Regions from separate parts of the Serratia plymuthica genome, predicted to be linked through region 4. Evidence: predicted binding sites of a transcription regulator. Region 4 holds the regulator's gene; each other region holds the start of a gene.
The links. Region 4 encodes CRP, which controls carbon source genes, mostly activating them, when cyclic AMP is high. Its sites were predicted from a motif close to ATGTGANNNNNNTCACAT; they were not measured.
Positions count from the first base shown of each region.

Region 1 (4,215 bases), 400 kb from region 4:
GTTTTGCTCGGTCGCTTCAAAGCTGTCGTCAAGCGTGCTGATGACTTTTTGCTGGTTATCGGTGGTTTTGTTGGCCGCCACCAGGCGTTCGGTCAGATCGCTGTACAGCTTGCTGTCGAGGAAGTTGGTCAGCGAGATGTGCTGGGCCTGCGGTGCATGGCGCATCGCACGCTCGGTCAGATCGCGGTGAGTGATCACCAGATCCACATCGTCCGGCAGGCTGTTGATGGCGCTGTTGGTCACGGAGATGTTTTTCAGCCCGGCGTCCGCCACTTTTTTGCGCAGCACGCCGGCGCCCATGGCGCTGGAGCCCATGCCCGCATCGCAGGCGACGATGATTTTACGTACGGTAGTCAAGTCGCCGTCCACCGCCGCCTGAGCCACCGCACCGCCTTTAGCCTGAGATTTCATCTCCTGCATGCGGCGGGTCGCTTCTTCCAGATCGTCCTCGTCCTTCACTTTGGAGGTTTTCAACAGGAAAGCGGAGACCACGAAGGATACGGCAAAGGCCGCCGCCACCGCCGCGATATTGGCGAAATAAGCGCCTTTCGGCGTCATCGCCAGCACCGCCAGGATGGAGCCAGGGGAAGCCGGAGATACCAGGCCGCCATTCAGCATGGTGAGGGTGAATACACCGGTCATGCCCCCCAGGATCACCGCCAACACCAGGCGAGGATTCATCAGCACGTACGGGAAGTAAATTTCGTGGATGCCGCCGAGGAAGTGAATGATCGCCGCGCCGCCTGCAGACTGCTTGGCGCTGCCACGGCCAAAGAACATATAGGCCATCAGCACGCCCATGCCCGGGCCTGGGTTGGCTTCAATCAGGAAGAAGATGGATTTGCCGGCCTCGGTGGCCTGCTGGATACCCAACGGCGAGAAGATACCGTGGTTGATGGCGTTGTTCAGGAACAGGATTTTCGCCGGCTCGACGAAGATGGACGCCAACGGCAGCAGGTTATTCGCCACCATGACGTGCACGCCCGCCGCCAGCAGCTTGGACAGCACTTCCACCAACGGCCCGATGCCCAGGAAGGCCAGAATCGCCAACAGCATGCCGATGATGCCGGCGGAGAAGTTGTTCACCAACATCTCGAAACCGCTTTTAATCTTGCCGTCCACCCAACGGTCAAAATGCTTGATTGCCCAGCCGCCCAGCGGGCCGGCAATCATCGCGCCGAGGAACATCGGCATATCTGCGCCGACGATCACCCCCATGGTGGTGATGGCGCCGACCACGCCGCCGCGATCGCCGCCCACCAGCCGCCCGCCGGTGAAACCGATCAGCAACGGCAGCAGGTAGGTGATCATCGGGCCAACCAGTTTGGCCAGAGTGGCATTCGGCAGCCAGCCGGTAGGAATGAATAACGCGGTGATGATACCCCAGGCGATAAAGGCGCCAATGTTGGGCATCACCATGTTGCTCAGGAAACGGCCAAAGTTTTGAACTTTGACTTTGATGTCTGGTGAAAACATAAAACACACCCCTATTGTTACGCGCTGACAATAGAGCGCGTGATTATTGTTGTTACGATCCAGCCGTGTTGGTGCTGTCTGCGAGTGGACTCTATCACGCTGTTTTTATCACGCGAACTTCACGAACTTTTCGTGACGAATATCACACCAAACACCCCATGCACCGGTCATTTATAGTGACACTCGTCACAATTACTCCGTGTAAAAAAAACACAACGAGAACAAAACCCGCGTAAATGCGCAAAAATAGTTATAAAGATCACACTTTTAAGATGCGTGTTTGTTTTTAAATTGTGACATTAATCACAATTTATTTTATCGGTGACTACTGAATCCTGGTTTGAGGAAGACCTTCCCTGTGAGCACTCATCCCGCCGGGAAATAGCGATGTGATGAATGTAAGAAAACTACATGACGAAATACGATGATTAATTGAAGTGTAGTACAGAAGCGATGGGGAAGAAGTAAGCAAGCTATTGGAAAGCCGGGGGGATAAATAACAGAAGCCGGCAAGCCGGCCTCTCAAAAACAATTACTGGGTCACGCTCGCGACGGTTTTCTGTGCATTCAGTAAATCCTGCTGCTTGGCCACCAGATTCGACATCATGGTGTTGTATTGCGTTGCCTGTTGCGAAGTACGGAACTGCACGCCGTTATTGTTAAAGCTCACCTGATTGCCCTGGGTCCGCAGGAAATCCCCGACCTGCACCAGATCCTGAACGAAACTGGCGGTGGTAGGGATAACCGGCATCAGCGCATTGGCCGGCCCGGTGACAATCTTGTCATACGCCTGATTATAAACGGCTTTCAGATCGTCAGGTTGCTTCAGCGCCGCCCGGGAGGTGTCTGCCTGTGACTTGGCCGACTGAATCTGCTGACCCAGCAGGTTCAGCGCCCCAACGGATTGCTGCAGCGAATCGCGTTTGCTCATGTAATCCTGCGCGGTGCGGATCTGGTTAATCTGATCCAACGCCGGCGTCAGGCTGGCATCCAGCGATTTGGACAACTGCTGTGAAAAACCGACCAGGATGGCGTAATCACCGGCATAGTTGCCGAATTTCTGCTTCTGATCTTCGCTCAGCGTCGGGATTTTCGCGCCGCTGCGCATAACCGTATTCTGTAAGTAATCAACAAACGCCTTGCGTTGTTCCGGCTCTTTATCGCCGCAGGCGGTCAATTGCATGACCACCAACAATGCCAATACCGGGGCCAACCAACGCGCGAAAACTCTGCTCTGGATCCCTACCGCCATGTGACATAACTCCTGTTATAAACCTGCTTTCTCATCGGACTCCGTCCCTTTTGTCGCACTCCTTGCGCCTATAAGAATAGATCAACTGAATGCGATCCGATACGCGATTCACCATTCGGTTGCGATTCTGTGGTGAAAGGCCGCTTGTCCGCAGGCAACAGGCTACTGCACGGGCTCTGGCACATGTCATCCTGTCAGCCAGCGTTGACCATCAATACCAGTAACCAACGCACCGACTGCGCGCCCTTTGTGGAGTTTATGCTGGAGATGATTTTGCGGGCGCTGGAGCAAAGTCTTACCCCCCAAGTCGGCGAGCTGTTAGCGGTGCTAAAAGGGGAGATGTCGCGCGGAGCCATTCAGAGTGCGCTGCAACTGCAGGATCGGAAATCATTCCGCGAACGTTATCTGCAACCGGCGCTGCATGCAGGATGGATCGAAATGACGCTACCGGATAAGCCCAACAGCCGTCTGCAAAAATACCGCCTCACCGCAGAAGGCGCAGCACAGCACCGCCAGCAATAGAAAAGGCGCCCGCAGGCGCCTTTTTCACGGCAGAGCCGTTTACTGTAATACGGAGATATCCGCCACCTGCAGGAACAGCTCACGCAGCTTGCTCAGCAACGTCAGACGGTTCACACGCACCGCTTCGTCTTCTGCCATCACCATCACGTTGTCGAAGAAGGCATCGACCGGCTCACGCAGGTCAGCCAGTTCTACCAACGCATCCTGATAGTTGCCTGCTGCGAAATACGGCTCCAGCTTATCGCGCAACACCACCAGATGGGTCGCCAGTTTGATCTCAGCCGATTCTTTCAATACCGAAGCCTGTACGCTGTCATTCAAGGTGTCGGTAGACTTAGCCAAGATATTGGAAACGCGTTTGTTGGCCGCAGCCAACGCTGCCGCAGCTTCCAACGTACGGAAGTGCGTCACCGCCTTCACGCGCGCGTCAAAGTCAGCCGGTTTGGTCGGACGACGCGCCAACACCGCCTGAATGGTGTCGACGGCGTGGCCTTCTTCCTGATACCAGGCGCGGAAGCGGCCCAGCATAAACTCGACAACCTCGTCGACAACCTTGGCATTGGTCAGCTTGCTGCCGTACAGGCGCACGGCCTCTTCGGTCAGGGTCTGCAGATCCAGCGGCAGGTTTTTCTCAACGATGATACGCAACACGCCCAAGGCGGCACGGCGCAGAGCGAACGGATCCTTGTCGCCTTTCGGATGTTGCCCGATGCCGAAAATACCGGCCAGGGTGTCCATCTTGTCGGCGATCGCCAGCGAACAGGCCACCAGCGATTCCGGCAACGCATCGCCGGCAAAACGCGGTTGATACTGTTCGTTCAGCGCAACGGCAACGTCTTCCGCTTCGCCGTCGTGGCGCGCGTAGTGCATGCCCATCACGCCCTGGGTGTCGGTGAATTCGAAGACCATGTTGGTCATCAGATCGCACTTCGACAGCAGGCCCGCGCGGGTAGCGTGGTTCACGT
Region 1 is NZ_CP068771.1:3,468,643-3,472,857, forward strand. Features, by position in the region: gene JK621_RS16180 (PTS mannitol transporter subunit IICBA) at 1-1,476, opposite strand, end outside; gene JK621_RS16185 (DUF3053 domain-containing protein) at 2,009-2,728, opposite strand; gene JK621_RS16190 (Fic family protein) at 2,912-3,250, shown strand; gene glyS (glycine--tRNA ligase subunit beta) at 3,290-4,215, opposite strand, start outside.
Region 1: a site for CRP is predicted at 1,607-1,624, ahead of JK621_RS16180 (PTS mannitol transporter subunit IICBA). Genes of this name have one in related genera too.

Region 2 (4,215 bases), 1.3 Mb from region 4:
CGCGGTGGCGCCGCATGTCGGCCGCGGCGGCTGGAGTTGGTATACCGGCTCCGCCGGCTGGATGTACAGGTTAATCGTCGAATCCCTGCTGGGGGTGAAACGCCGCGGCGATCGGCTGACCGTCAATACCCGGCTGCCCGCAGACTGGCCGCAGGTAACGCTTAACTACCGCGAAGGCGGCAGCGAGTATCGGTTGAGGATCCGTCAGGGTCAGGGCGAGGCGCTGGTCACTGTGGACGGTGAAAAACAGCCTGAGGCGGCGATAACGCTGGTTGACGATGGGAAGATCCATCAGGTGGAGGTCACGTTGGGGCAGTAAACTTCGGGGCGCGGCGATTGCCGCGCCTAACTTCAACAGGCCGTTATTTGCGCGCCAGCAACAGGCCCAGCACCAAACCGACCGTGGCGCCAATGCCAACGCTGTGCCAGGGTTTTTCGCGCACGTAGCCGTCGGTGCGGCAAACGGCATCCTTGGCCCGCGCATAGTAGGATTCGGTGGTGTCAGTCAGCCGCGACTTTACCTCGCTCAGCGCCTGTTCCGCGTGGGCCTTGATATCGATATAGGCCTGATCGGCGCGATCGCCGGAGTATTTCAACACTTCTTCCAGCGTGTCACTCAGCATTCTCAGATCGTCATCCAGCGTGGTTTGATCCGCATCCGTATTTCTCGCCATGTTAAATTCTCCGTGGTTAAAAAATTAAACGGTTCTTAACTATAGACAAGGATCGCCGGTCCACGCCATCAGACTATTGGCTAAAATCAGAACACCAATTGCACCTTGGCAGCCAGGCTCTTGTCACCGGCAAACTCCAGCGCCTGCGCCAGTTGCCGGTTATCGAACTCGGCAGAAAGCAGCGGCAGCGGATCGACTGTCCCTTCGGCCAGCCAGGCCACCGCCAACGAGAATTCCTCAACAAAACGAAACGATCCCAGCAGGTTCAGCTCTTTGGCAATCAGCAGCATCAGCGGGAAATCCGGGAAACTGCCGCCCATGCCCACCTGCACCACCGTCCCTTTGGCGCGGGTGATTTCCAGACAGCGCTGTAAAGACGACGGATGGCCGGAAACCTCAAAAGCGATATCAAAATAACCTTTGTCCTGCAGATAACCGCTGAAATCGTCGTCGGCGGCGTGCAAACGGACGTCGGCCCCCATTTCCCCGGCAATATCCAGGCAACGCGGGCTAAGATCGGCGCAGACAATTTCGCCGGCACCCAGCGCCTTCAGCGCCGCTACCAGTAAGCAACCTATCGGGCCGACACCGGACACGAACACCTTTTTCCCTTTGACTTCACCGGGCTGCCTGGCGGCGTGGATCGCCACCGCCAAGGGTTCGGCAAACACCATCACCTTTTCGTCGCGATCGGCGCCGAACGCAATGCACTGCGCGCTATCGACCACCTTGTACTGGGTGAAAGCGCCGTCAACATGCGGGAAATACATAGCGCTGCCGAAAAAACGCATTTGGGTACATTGGTTTTGCTGATTCGCCAGACAATATTTGCACTGCCCGCATGGCTTGCTGGGGTTCAGCGCCACTTTCTGGCCCGGTGTCAGCAGCGCCGAATCGCTGGCCACCACTTCGCCGATCACCTCATGGCCAAGCACCATCGGCTGACGCACCTGAAAACTGCCGACCTTACCTTCCTGATAATAATGCAGATCTGAACCGCAGATTCCGCCACGGGTGATTTTCACCAGCGTGCCGGTGCCCTGATATTCCACCTCCTGCTCCACCACCGCCACGTCATATTTGCCGTTGACCACACAGGACCGGGTTTGAATTTTCATCATGATTTTCCGTTGAACAGACCGTTATACCGCAGCGGACATGCCGCCATCGACAAACAGCAAATGGCCATTAACAAAGTCCGACGCTTTGGACGACAAAAACACCGCCGCGCCAATCAGCTCCTGCGGATCGCCCCAGCGTGCGGCCGGGGTGCGTTTGGTCAGCCAGGCGGTAAACTCCGGATTATCCACCAGCGCCTGAGTCATTTCGGTTTTGAAATAGCCCGGCGCGATGCCGTTGACCTGAATGTTGTAACGCGCCAGCTCCACGCACATGCCACGCGTCAGCATTTTCACCGCCCCCTTGGAGGCGGCATAGGGCGTAATGGTGTCGCGCCCCAGCTCACTCTGCATCGAGCCGATGTTGATAATTTTGCCGCTTTGGCGCTGCACCATATGGCGCGCCACGGTTTGCGACACCATAAATACCGCTTTCTGATTGACGGCGATAATATCGTCCCAGTCTTTTTCCGGGAATTCGGTAAAGGGATGGCGCCGCTGGATACCGGCGTTATTAATCAACACATCGATCCCGCCCATTTCCGCCTCTATTTGCTCAATGGCGGCATGAATGGCCTGCGAGTCGGTCACGTCAAAAGGGGCTGCATCGGCACTGAAGCCTTCACGCCGCAGAACATCCACCGCGCGCTGCGCGTTTTCCCGGCTGGTGGCGTTGACCAAAATGTGCGCACCGTACTGCGCCAGCCCGCGCGCCAGCAGAAAACCAATGCCCCGTGACGCGCCGGTAATCAGTATTTTTTTATTATCCAGCGAAAATAAGTTATTCATATGGTTCCCCGATCCCTATCATTCAGTTAGAACACAGGTGCCTATCTCACCGGATTGCCGCCGGCAAAAATGTGAGCTGCATCACTTAAAATCATGTTACTAAAAGCTGTTACCTTTAACGTGACCCCACGCATTCGCACAGGCCAAACCATCGACATATTTCATTGATAAATAGGATTTTTATACTTTATAACGTCGATTGTTATCGCCAAATCGATTTGCTAACATGGGCTTATCCGCGATTTTTCCGCCCCACCCTGTTAAGGCCCCAGAATGAAGAACCAACGCGTTACGCTGCAAGATATCGCGCTGCTCGCCGGTGTGACCAAAATGACCGTCAGCCGCTATCTGCGTACGCCGGAAAAGGTGGCGGCCGATACCGCCGCGCGCATCGCCGAAGTGATGAAAGAGGTGAACTTCACCGACACGGATGAAGCGCGTTCGAACCAAAAACCGCGCATCGGCGTGTTAGTCCCCTCGTTCAACAACCAGATCTTTGCCGATCTGCTGGCCGGCATCGAATCCGTCGCTCTGGATCAGGGTTATCAAACGCTGGTGGTGAACTATGACTACAGCCGCGAGCGGGAGGAAGAGCACATCGTCCAGTTGCTGGCCTACCCGATCGCCGGGCTGATCCTTACCGATTCGCAACACACTCTGCGGGCGGAAAAGTACCTGACGGCGGCAAAAATCCCGGTGGCGCAGGTGATGGATCTGGAAGGGCCGGCAGGGCGAATTGCCGTGGGGTTCGATAACTATCAGGCGGGTTATGACATGACCGAAGCGCTGCTTGCCAGCGGCAAACGCCAGGTGGTCTATTTCGGCGCCATGTCCGATGCGCGCGACTTGAAACGTTTTCAGGGCTATTGCCGGGCGATGGAAAATCAGGGGCTGACCCCGCGGCAAATCACGCCGCATCGGGTTTCATCGGTCTCGGTCGGCTCCGATATGCTGGCGATGGCGCGTCGGCTTTATCCTGATCTGGACGGCATACTGTGCACTAACGACGATCTGGCGGTGGGCGTGTTGCAGGAGTGCCTGCGGCTCGGGTTGAATGTCCCGCAGGACATCGCACTGTCAGGCTTTCACGGTCTGGATATCGGTAAAGCCACCACGCCGGGCATCGCCAGCGTGATTACCCCCCGATTTGATATCGGCAAGGTAGCCACCGAGATCCTGCTAAAGCGCATAAAAGGGGTGCCGTGCATTGAGCGCGTTGACCTGCACTACCGCATTTCACTCGGCGGCACTATTTGAATGCCCGGCAGCCACGTCAGGTATTTTCGCCTTATCGCTGCGCGCCGCCAGCCACAGTCCGCTGTTTTTCATCGCGTAACCAAACACCAGCCCTACCAATAAAGATGCCGTCACCAGCGGCCAGTCGCCCCCGCCGGCAAAGGTAGCGCAAGCGCCGATAAAGGTGCCGGGCACGAACCCCAGCCACTGCTGTTTTGCCTGAATACACATCAGGAAGGCCACTATACCGGTCAGCAGGTAGCCCAGCATGCTCCAGCCTGGCGCCAGCTCGCTGCCGTGAATGATCGCCATCGCCCAAAACACCCCGCTACAGCTGGTCAGGACGCTAATCAACAACCCTTTCAAACCACCCTGTGGGCAGGCGAAATAAGCGGTGC
Region 2 is NZ_CP068771.1:5,149,088-5,153,302, reverse strand. Features, by position in the region: gene JK621_RS23950 (GH36-type glycosyl hydrolase domain-containing protein) at 1-319, shown strand, start outside; gene elaB (stress response protein ElaB) at 363-674, opposite strand; gene idnD (L-idonate 5-dehydrogenase) at 761-1,792, opposite strand; gene idnO (gluconate 5-dehydrogenase) at 1,817-2,581, opposite strand; gene JK621_RS23930 (LacI family DNA-binding transcriptional regulator) at 2,855-3,838, shown strand; gene JK621_RS23925 (DUF1097 domain-containing protein) at 3,818-4,215, opposite strand, start outside.
Region 2: a site for CRP is predicted at 2,651-2,668, ahead of idnO (gluconate 5-dehydrogenase). Genes of this name have one in related genera too.

Region 3 (4,215 bases), 1.7 Mb from region 4:
CTGACCACGCTGTTTGCCGCTCTGAAACTGATGCGACAATGCAGCTACCTGGCAAATCAACATGGCGCCGCCCGCCATGCCTTGCATAAAGCGGCCCGCGATCAGCATCGTCGAGCCGTTGGCCAAGCCGCAGAGTAAGGAAGTGAGGCCAAAAGCGGCAATGGCGATGATGAAAACGCGCCTGCGGCCAAACCGGTCAGACAGCGTTCCGGTGGCCATCATCACTGCGGTGCAGGCCAGGGTGTAGGCATTCATAATCCACTGCATATCGCTGAAATCGCTGTGTAATACCCGTTCCAGCGTCGGCAGTATGACCGGCACGCTGGAGATTTCCAGGCCGAACATCAGCGCGGCGAGGCAAATTGCCGTTAATGCCAGTCGGTTTTTACTGGCGTGAGAAAGCGTCATGAGTTTTTTCCACAAAAGAGGGTGATGGCAACGAACAGCTATTCTGGATAAATGGATTGCATGATAGAAATGATTTAATTTATCGTTATTAATTAATTCCCATCATGAAATTACCCGATGAACATTGACCCGACACTGCTGCGCACCTTCGTTGCGGTTACCGAAACCGGCGGCTTTACGCGCGCGGCGCAGCAACTGAATCTGACCCAATCCGCGATCAGTCACCAGATCCGCCGGCTTGAGGAGCAGATTGGCCGACAGCTATTGCACCGCACTACGCGCCGCCTGACGCTAACCGAAGACGGTGAAGATCTGTTGCGCCACGCCGGGCAGGTTTTGCAGGCGCTCGACGCCATGCAGCGGCGCTTTGAATCTTCCCCCGTTTCCGGCTCGGTGCGCTTCGGCCTGACGGAGAGTTTTCTGGGGGAACGATTGCCGCCGCTGTTATCCCGGTTCGCCCGGGCTTTCCCTGCGGTCAGGTTGGAGGTGAATGTCAGTATCGGGCTGGATCTTTGTGGCATGGTGAAGGGCAACGAACTGGATTTGGCCGTCGTGATGTCGCTGGCTGACCGCATTGAGGGTAGGCTATTGCGGCGGACGCAACTGGTGTGGGTAGCGGCTGAGACATTCAGCCTTGCGGGCACGTCGTTGCCGCTGGCGTTGTTGCCCGCGCCTTCGGTCAGCCGCGAGGCCGGGATCGCCGCTTTGGAAAGCAAGGCTATCGAATGGCACACCGCCTTCACCTCACAAAGCCAGCAAGGGTTACGGGCGGCCGTGCTGGCGGGGCTGGGCATTGCCGTCATGGCGAGCGGCGATCTGGAGCCGGGGATGAAAGTGATCGCGGACGAATATGGGCTACCCGAATTACCCGACGTCGATTTCACCCTGATCGTCAACGGCGCGGAGCCTGGCGCGGCTGCGCAGGCATTCGGCAAAATACTGCTGGAGATGTCGGCGCCGCTGCCTGCCGCTGGGGGAGATTAGGTGCGGTTCAGGGCATTGGCCAGTCGGTCGGGGTTTTGCTCATCACGTCGAAAAAGACGTCTTTGGTCACTGACCAAAAATGCAGGAAGCCTTCCTGGCTGAAACTGATGCCCATCAAACCCATCACGAACCAGCAGGTGGTGAATAGCCCAAGGCTGCTGAACATGAATGCCATGCCGTTACGGCTGGTTTTACGGCAAACGACGTTTAACTGGCTGGCCATAAACATCATTACGGCGCTCAGTAATTCCCAGCGCATCATAATCAAACCCGTGGCTATGGTACTCATCGAACATGATCCTTGGTGAAAAGCCGCAGCCGGCAGGGCGCCGGAGAACAGTGCGGGCAAAAATGGAGTAGTGTGATCTGCGTCACATTGTAGCATCGGGATAAAGGGTCGCTCAATCCCTGTACGGCATAAAAGCCTGCCCCCCGGAAACATTCCAACATGCTGAAACATTTATGCCATTTCATTAGCAACCTTTTAATGGGGGCCGTTAACCAATAACGCTATGCTTGCCGACTTTTCACTGCCCTGATTTATCTGGGGAAAATGTGACGTCGGACAGGTACTGCGCTGCGTATGGCCCTCTTGAAAGAAAAAATCCGTGACCATTCCGCTGAGGAAATGCTGTTTATTCGCCGGGCCTGCGTGGCGATGGCGTTGGTGGTCGCCTGCTTCGGCGCACTGATCGTCAACCTGTATCACCTGCAGATTAAGCAACATGCGTTCTACCAGACGCGCTCCAATCAGAACGACATCAAAATGCTGCCGATTGCGCCTAGCCGCGGGCTGATATTCGACCGTAACGGCATCCCTTTGGTGCGTAACATTACGCTGTACCAGATCCAGGTCATTCCCAGCAAAATCGCCAATATGGCCGCGCTGTTGCAGGCGCTGACGCCGATTGTCGATCTGACGCCTGAGGATATCGCCACCTTTCGCGACGACATGCACCACAACGGCCGCTATAAACCGGTGACGTTGAAAAGCGGGCTGAACGACACCGAGGTCGCCCGTTTTGCGGTCAATCAATACCGTTTTGACGGGGTGACCATCGACACCTATCAGCAGCGGGAATATCCGTATGGCGCCGAACTGGCGCACGTGGTGGGTTATGTATCGAAAATCAACGATGGCGATGTGAAACGGCTCGATAAAGCCGGCATCGGCGAAAATTACTCCGCCGACCATAACATCGGCAAGCAGGGCATTGAGGCTTACTACGAGTCGGAACTGCATGGCACCACCGGCTATCAGGAAGTGGAGGTGGATAACCACGGCCGCGTGATACGCCTGCTGAAAGAGCAGCCGCCGCAGGCCGGCAAAAATATCTATCTGACGCTCGATTTGCCGTTGCAGCAATATATCGAGTCGGTGCTGAAGGGGCAGCGCGCGGCGGTGGTGGTTGAGGATCCGCGCGACGGCGGCATTCTGGCTATGGTGTCCAGCCCCAGTTACGATCCCAATCCTTTCGTGAAAGGCATCAGCTACAAAGCGTATAAAACCTTATTGACCAACCCCGATTTGCCGCTGATTAACCGCGTCACTCAGGGGCTGTACCCACCGGCATCCACCGTGAAGCCTTATATGGCCACCTCTGCGCTGTTCGCCGGGGTGATCACGCCCAACACCAGTTTCTTTGGCGCGCCGACCTGGACGTTGCCGGGTACCCAACGCCGTTACCGCGACTGGCTGAAAAGTGGCCACGGCATGCTGAACGTCACCAAGGCGATAGAAGAGTCCGCCGATACCTTCTTTTATCAGGTGGCGTTTGAAATGGGCATTGATCGCATTCACAGCTGGCTGAGCCAGTTCGGTTACGGCCAGGCGACCGGGATCGATCTTAACGAAGAGTATCGCGGCGTATTGCCCAGCCGCGAATGGAAGCAGCGGGTGCATAAAAAACCCTGGTATCAGGGCGATACCGTGTCGGTCGGCATCGGCCAGGGGTATTGGGTCGCCACGCCCATTCAGATGGTGAAGGCGCTGACCACGCTTATCAATAACGGCGAGGTGAAAACGCCCCATCTGCTGTATTCCATGCGCCAGGGCAATCGGGTGAACCGCTACCAACCGCCGCAGCAGACGGCACAGATCGGCGATGCCAAATCACCGTATTGGGGCATTGTGCGCAATGGCATGTACGGTATGGCCAACTTGCCGAACGGTACCGGTTATAAGCTGTTCCATACCGCGCCGTATCAGATCGCCGCCAAATCCGGTACCTCGCAGGTATTCAGTTTGAAAGAAAATCAGACTTATAACGCCAAGATGATCCCGGTGCGGTTGCGCGACCATATTTTCTACACGCTGTTCGCTCCCTATAAAAATCCGCGGGTGGCGATGGCGTTGATTCTGGAAAACGGCGGCGGTGACGGCGTGGTGGCGGGGCCAACCGCGCGGGCGATCCTTGACCATATTTTTGACCCGGCCAACGCGCCTAATCCTGACGATGGGCAGAAAGTTAAACCGGAGTTAAACGACAGTGAAGATGTGCAACAGTAAACGCGTTTGTTTTTACTTTCTTACAAACTGCAATCTTCTGGAGATTTCTGTCAGGGTAGACTGAAATAATTACATAATCCGAATAAAAACGCAGGGTTAACAGTGGCTCCATTAATAAAAAAGAGCGGTAAAAATTATTCCTCACTGAGGTTTGGCTGGATTTGCGCCGGTATTCTGGTGTGTTTTTTCCTGCTGGCGTTCCGGGTCGGTTATTTGCAACTGATGGAGCATCAGCAGTTGGCGGACCAGGCGGATCAGCGTTCAATCCGTACGCAGGTGCTGCCGACCAACCGGGGGATGATCACCGACCGTAA
Region 3 is NZ_CP068771.1:2,217,004-2,221,218, forward strand. Features, by position in the region: gene JK621_RS10565 (MFS transporter) at 1-408, opposite strand, end outside; gene JK621_RS10570 (LysR family transcriptional regulator) at 526-1,392, shown strand; gene JK621_RS10575 (YjcB family protein) at 1,400-1,681, opposite strand; gene mrdA (penicillin-binding protein 2) at 1,976-3,901, shown strand; gene JK621_RS10585 (penicillin-binding transpeptidase domain-containing protein) at 4,004-4,215, shown strand, end outside.
Region 3: a site for CRP is predicted at 1,752-1,769, ahead of JK621_RS10575 (YjcB family protein). Genes of this name have one in related genera too.

Region 4 (4,215 bases):
CCGCCGTTGCAGCGCGCTGCCGCTGTTACCGGCAATTCAGACGCCGCTGCTGATCATCCATGCCAAGGACGATCCCTTCATGACCGACGCAGTGATCCCCGACATCGCCGGCCTGCCGCGCAACATTGAATACCAGTTGACCGAGTTTGGCGGCCACGTCGGCTTTGTCGGCGGCACTTTAAGCAAACCCCACATGTGGCTGGAATACCGCATTCCATCCTGGCTTTCCCCTTATCTGGAACCCGCAACGTGATTATCCCCTGGAAAGAACTGGAAACCGAGACGCTGAACAGCCTGATCGAATCCTTTGTGCTGCGCGAGGGCACCGACTACGGCGAACACGAACGTTCGCTGGAGCAGAAAGTGGAAGACGTTCGCCGCCAGTTGCAAAACGGCGAAGTGCTGCTGGTGTGGTCAGAACTGCATGAAACCGTCAACATCATGCCACGCGGGCAGTTCCGCGCCGGGCAGGAAGAAATTTAGTGTCAGCCGGTTCTATGACTGACGGAAAAAATCAGGTAACAATGAACCATTGCAAACCCGCGCGCGGAATTTTGCCCTTGGCGAAAGGGCGTCAAACAGACCAATAACCCTACTCTGACGCCGGCGCATTTAACACGGAGTGACAACCACCATGTCCGCCAAACATCCCGTTATCGCAGTGACCGGCTCCAGCGGCGCCGGCACCACCACCACCAGCGTGGCGTTCCGCAAGATATTCCAGCAGTTGAACATCCGCGCGGCGGAGCTGGAAGGCGACAGCTTCCACCGCTATACCCGGCCGGAAATGGACGCGGCGATCCGCAAAGCGCGCGATCTGGGTCGTCATATCAGCTATTTCGGGCCGGAGGCCAACGACTTCGGCCTGCTGCAGCAGAGCTTTATCGAGTACGGCAAGAACGGTACCGGACGGTCACGCAAATATCTTCATACCTACGACGAAGCGGTGCCCTATAACCAGGTACCCGGCACCTTTACGCCGTGGGAGGCGCTGCCGGCGCCGACCGACGTGCTGTTCTATGAAGGGTTGCATGGCGGCGTGGTTACCGACCATACCGACGTGGCCAAACATGTCGATCTGCTGGTCGGCGTGGTACCGATCGTTAACCTGGAGTGGATCCAAAAGCTGATCCGCGATACCGGCGAGCGCGGCCATTCACGTGAGGCGGTGATGGATTCGGTCGTGCGTTCGATGGAGGACTATATCAACTACATCACGCCGCAGTTTTCGCGCACCCACATCAACTTCCAGCGCGTGCCGACGGTCGATACCTCCAACCCGTTCGCCGCCAAAGCCATCCCTTCACTGGATGAAAGCTTTGTGGTGATTCATTTCCGTGGTCTGGATCAGATCGATTTCCCTTACCTGCTGGCGATGCTGCAAGGATCTTTTATCTCGCACATCAATACGCTGGTCGTGCCGGGCGGCAAAATGGGGCTGGCGATGGAGCTGATCATGGCGCCGCTGGTGCAGCAACTGCTGGAAGGCAAAAAAATCGAGTAATGGGCCGGTGCGCGGCGGCAGGCCGCGCCCCTTTCTGCTCGCGTTTTACGCCACGGCGCGGATTTCAAAGCTGTGGGTCACGCTGGCGGCCTTGTTCAGCATCAGCGATACCGAACAATATTTCTCGGCGGAGAGATTCACCGCACGTTCCACGATCTTGTCGGTCAGATCTTTGCCGGTCACGATAAAATGCAGGTTGATATGGGTAAATACGCGCGGCGCTTCTTCACGCCGTTCGGAGGTCAGTTTCACCTCGCAATCACGCACGTCATTCCGCCCTTTTTTCAGGATCGACACCACGTCGATAGCGCTGCATCCGCCCACCGACATCAGCACCATTTCCATTGGGCTGGGTGCTTTATCGCCGGCGTTGCCATCCATCAATACCTGATGACCGGACGAGGACTCACCCAGAAACGTCAACCCTTCTACCCACTTAACTCTCGCCTGCATGCTGGTCACTCCGGTTAATTTCTTAAAATCAGGGTACGCTTTCGCATAGAAACTGGCAACGGAACCTGATGCTAATCATGCGCGAGCAAGACAACACGAGACACCCGCCTCACTCTGTGCTACAAACAGAGCCGCAATAAATCTTTCCGGGACACTGATTTCAGGGAAACTCCCAGAGAAAGGCTCCTTTACCGGTATGTTAATAGAATGTAGCTTGCAGCGCTCCCGGCAAGTTAATATGCTAGAGCGACAGCGTATATTCATGACACGCCTCAAAACCTGCTGCCAGCCACCCTTAAAACAACGGCGACAGCACGTTTTACAGGGAACTCTGACCCCTGTGACACAAGGCAGCGATAACAACAGAGGATAACAGCGAATGGTTCTCGGCAAACCGCAAACAGACCCTACACTCGAATGGTTCCTGTCTCATTGCCATATCCACAAATATCCATCCAAAAGTACGCTGATTCACCAAGGTGAAAAAGCCGAAACGCTTTACTACATCGTAAAAGGCTCCGTCGCGGTGCTGATTAAAGATGAAGAAGGTAAAGAGATGATCCTGTCCTACCTTAACCAGGGGGATTTCATCGGCGAGCTTGGATTATTTGAAGAAGGCCAGGAGCGTAGCGCCTGGGTCAGGGCGAAGACCGCCTGTGAAGTGGCTGAGATTTCCTACAAGAAATTCCGCCAGCTGATTCAGGTCAACCCGGATATCCTGATGCGCCTGTCAGCGCAGATGGCAAGCCGCCTGCAAGTAACCTCGGAGAAAGTGGGTAACCTCGCCTTCCTGGACGTTACCGGCCGCATCGCGCAAACGTTGCTGAACCTGGCGAAGCAGCCCGATGCCATGACTCACCCAGACGGCATGCAGATCAAAATCACCCGCCAGGAAATTGGCCAGATCGTCGGTTGTTCACGTGAAACCGTCGGCCGCATTCTGAAAATGCTGGAAGATCAAAACCTGATCTCCGCCCACGGCAAAACCATTGTCGTTTACGGCACGCGTTAATCACTGAAAAAACGGCGCGATGATTCGCGCCGTTTTTTTATGCCCCGGCCGATCATGTGGCGTCGACTGATTTACCACCCGGAAGTCAATTACGCACTGCGGCAAACGCTGGTGCTGTGTCTGCCAGTGCTCTTTGGTCTGCTGATCGGCCACCTGCAACTCGGCCTGCTGTTTTCCCTGGTTCCCGCCTGCTGTAACATCGCCGGGCTGGACACACCCCACAAACGTTTTTTCAAACGCCTGATCGTCGGCGGCTCACTGTTTGCACTCAGCAGCCTGTTGCTGCAGCAGGCGTTGCTGTGGCAACTGCCGCTGCCGGCGTTGATGCTCGGCCTGGCTCTGCTGCTCGGCGTCAGCGGCGAAATCAGCCCGTTGCATGCCCGCCTGCTCCCCGCCGCGTTGATCGCCGCCATCTTTTCGCTCAGCATGGCCGGCACGGTACCGCTGTGGTACGCCCCCGTGCTGTATGTGGTGGGGACGGCCTGGTACGGCCTGTTCACCTGGTTCTGGTTCAAGCTGTGGAAAGAACAGCCGATGCGCGAATCGCTGAGCCAGCTTTATCTGGAACTGGCGGACTACTTCGAAGCCAAGTATTCCCTGTTAACCCAACATACCGATCCGCAAACCGCGTTACCGCCACTGCTGGTGCGCCAGCAAAAAGTGATGGACCTGATCAGCCTGCTGTATCAGCAGCTCAACTTTTTGCCGCACGCCAATAATCTCGAGCAAAAACGCCTGCAGCGAACCTTTCAGGTCGCGCTGGATTTACAGGAACACATTACCGTCAGCCTGCACCTGCCGGAAGAAGTGCAAAAGTTGGTGGAGCAGAGCCAGGCCGAGGCGATTATCCGCCGCAATGCGCAGGTGATTGCCGGCCGGTTGCGCACGGTGGCGCACGATATTCTCTACCATCAATACTCCCAGCGCTTCAGTATGACCCACGAGCTGGCGGCCCTGGAAAAAGTGGCAGCACAACACCCCGACAACCCGGTGGGCCAGTTCTGTTACTACCACTTCAGCCGCATCGCTCGCCTGCTGCGCACCCAGCATCCGTTATATCGCCGTGATCTGATGGCCAATCAAAACCGCCTGCCGTTCTGGCCGGCGCTGTTCAGCTACCTGTCACTCAAATCCAACGCCCTGCGCAATGCGGCCCGGTTAGGCGTGATGTTGGCGGCAGGCAGCAGCCTGGGCATGTTTTTCAACCTGCCAAAGCCTTACTGGATCCTGCTGACCATCATGCTGG
Region 4 is NZ_CP068771.1:3,870,345-3,874,559, reverse strand. Features, by position in the region: gene JK621_RS18000 (hydrolase) at 1-253, shown strand, start outside; gene JK621_RS17995 (YheU family protein) at 250-483, shown strand; gene JK621_RS17990 (phosphoribulokinase) at 635-1,504, shown strand; gene JK621_RS17985 (OsmC family protein) at 1,550-1,957, opposite strand; gene crp (cAMP-activated global transcriptional regulator CRP) at 2,337-2,969, shown strand; gene JK621_RS17975 (YccS/YhfK family putative transporter) at 3,024-4,215, shown strand, end outside.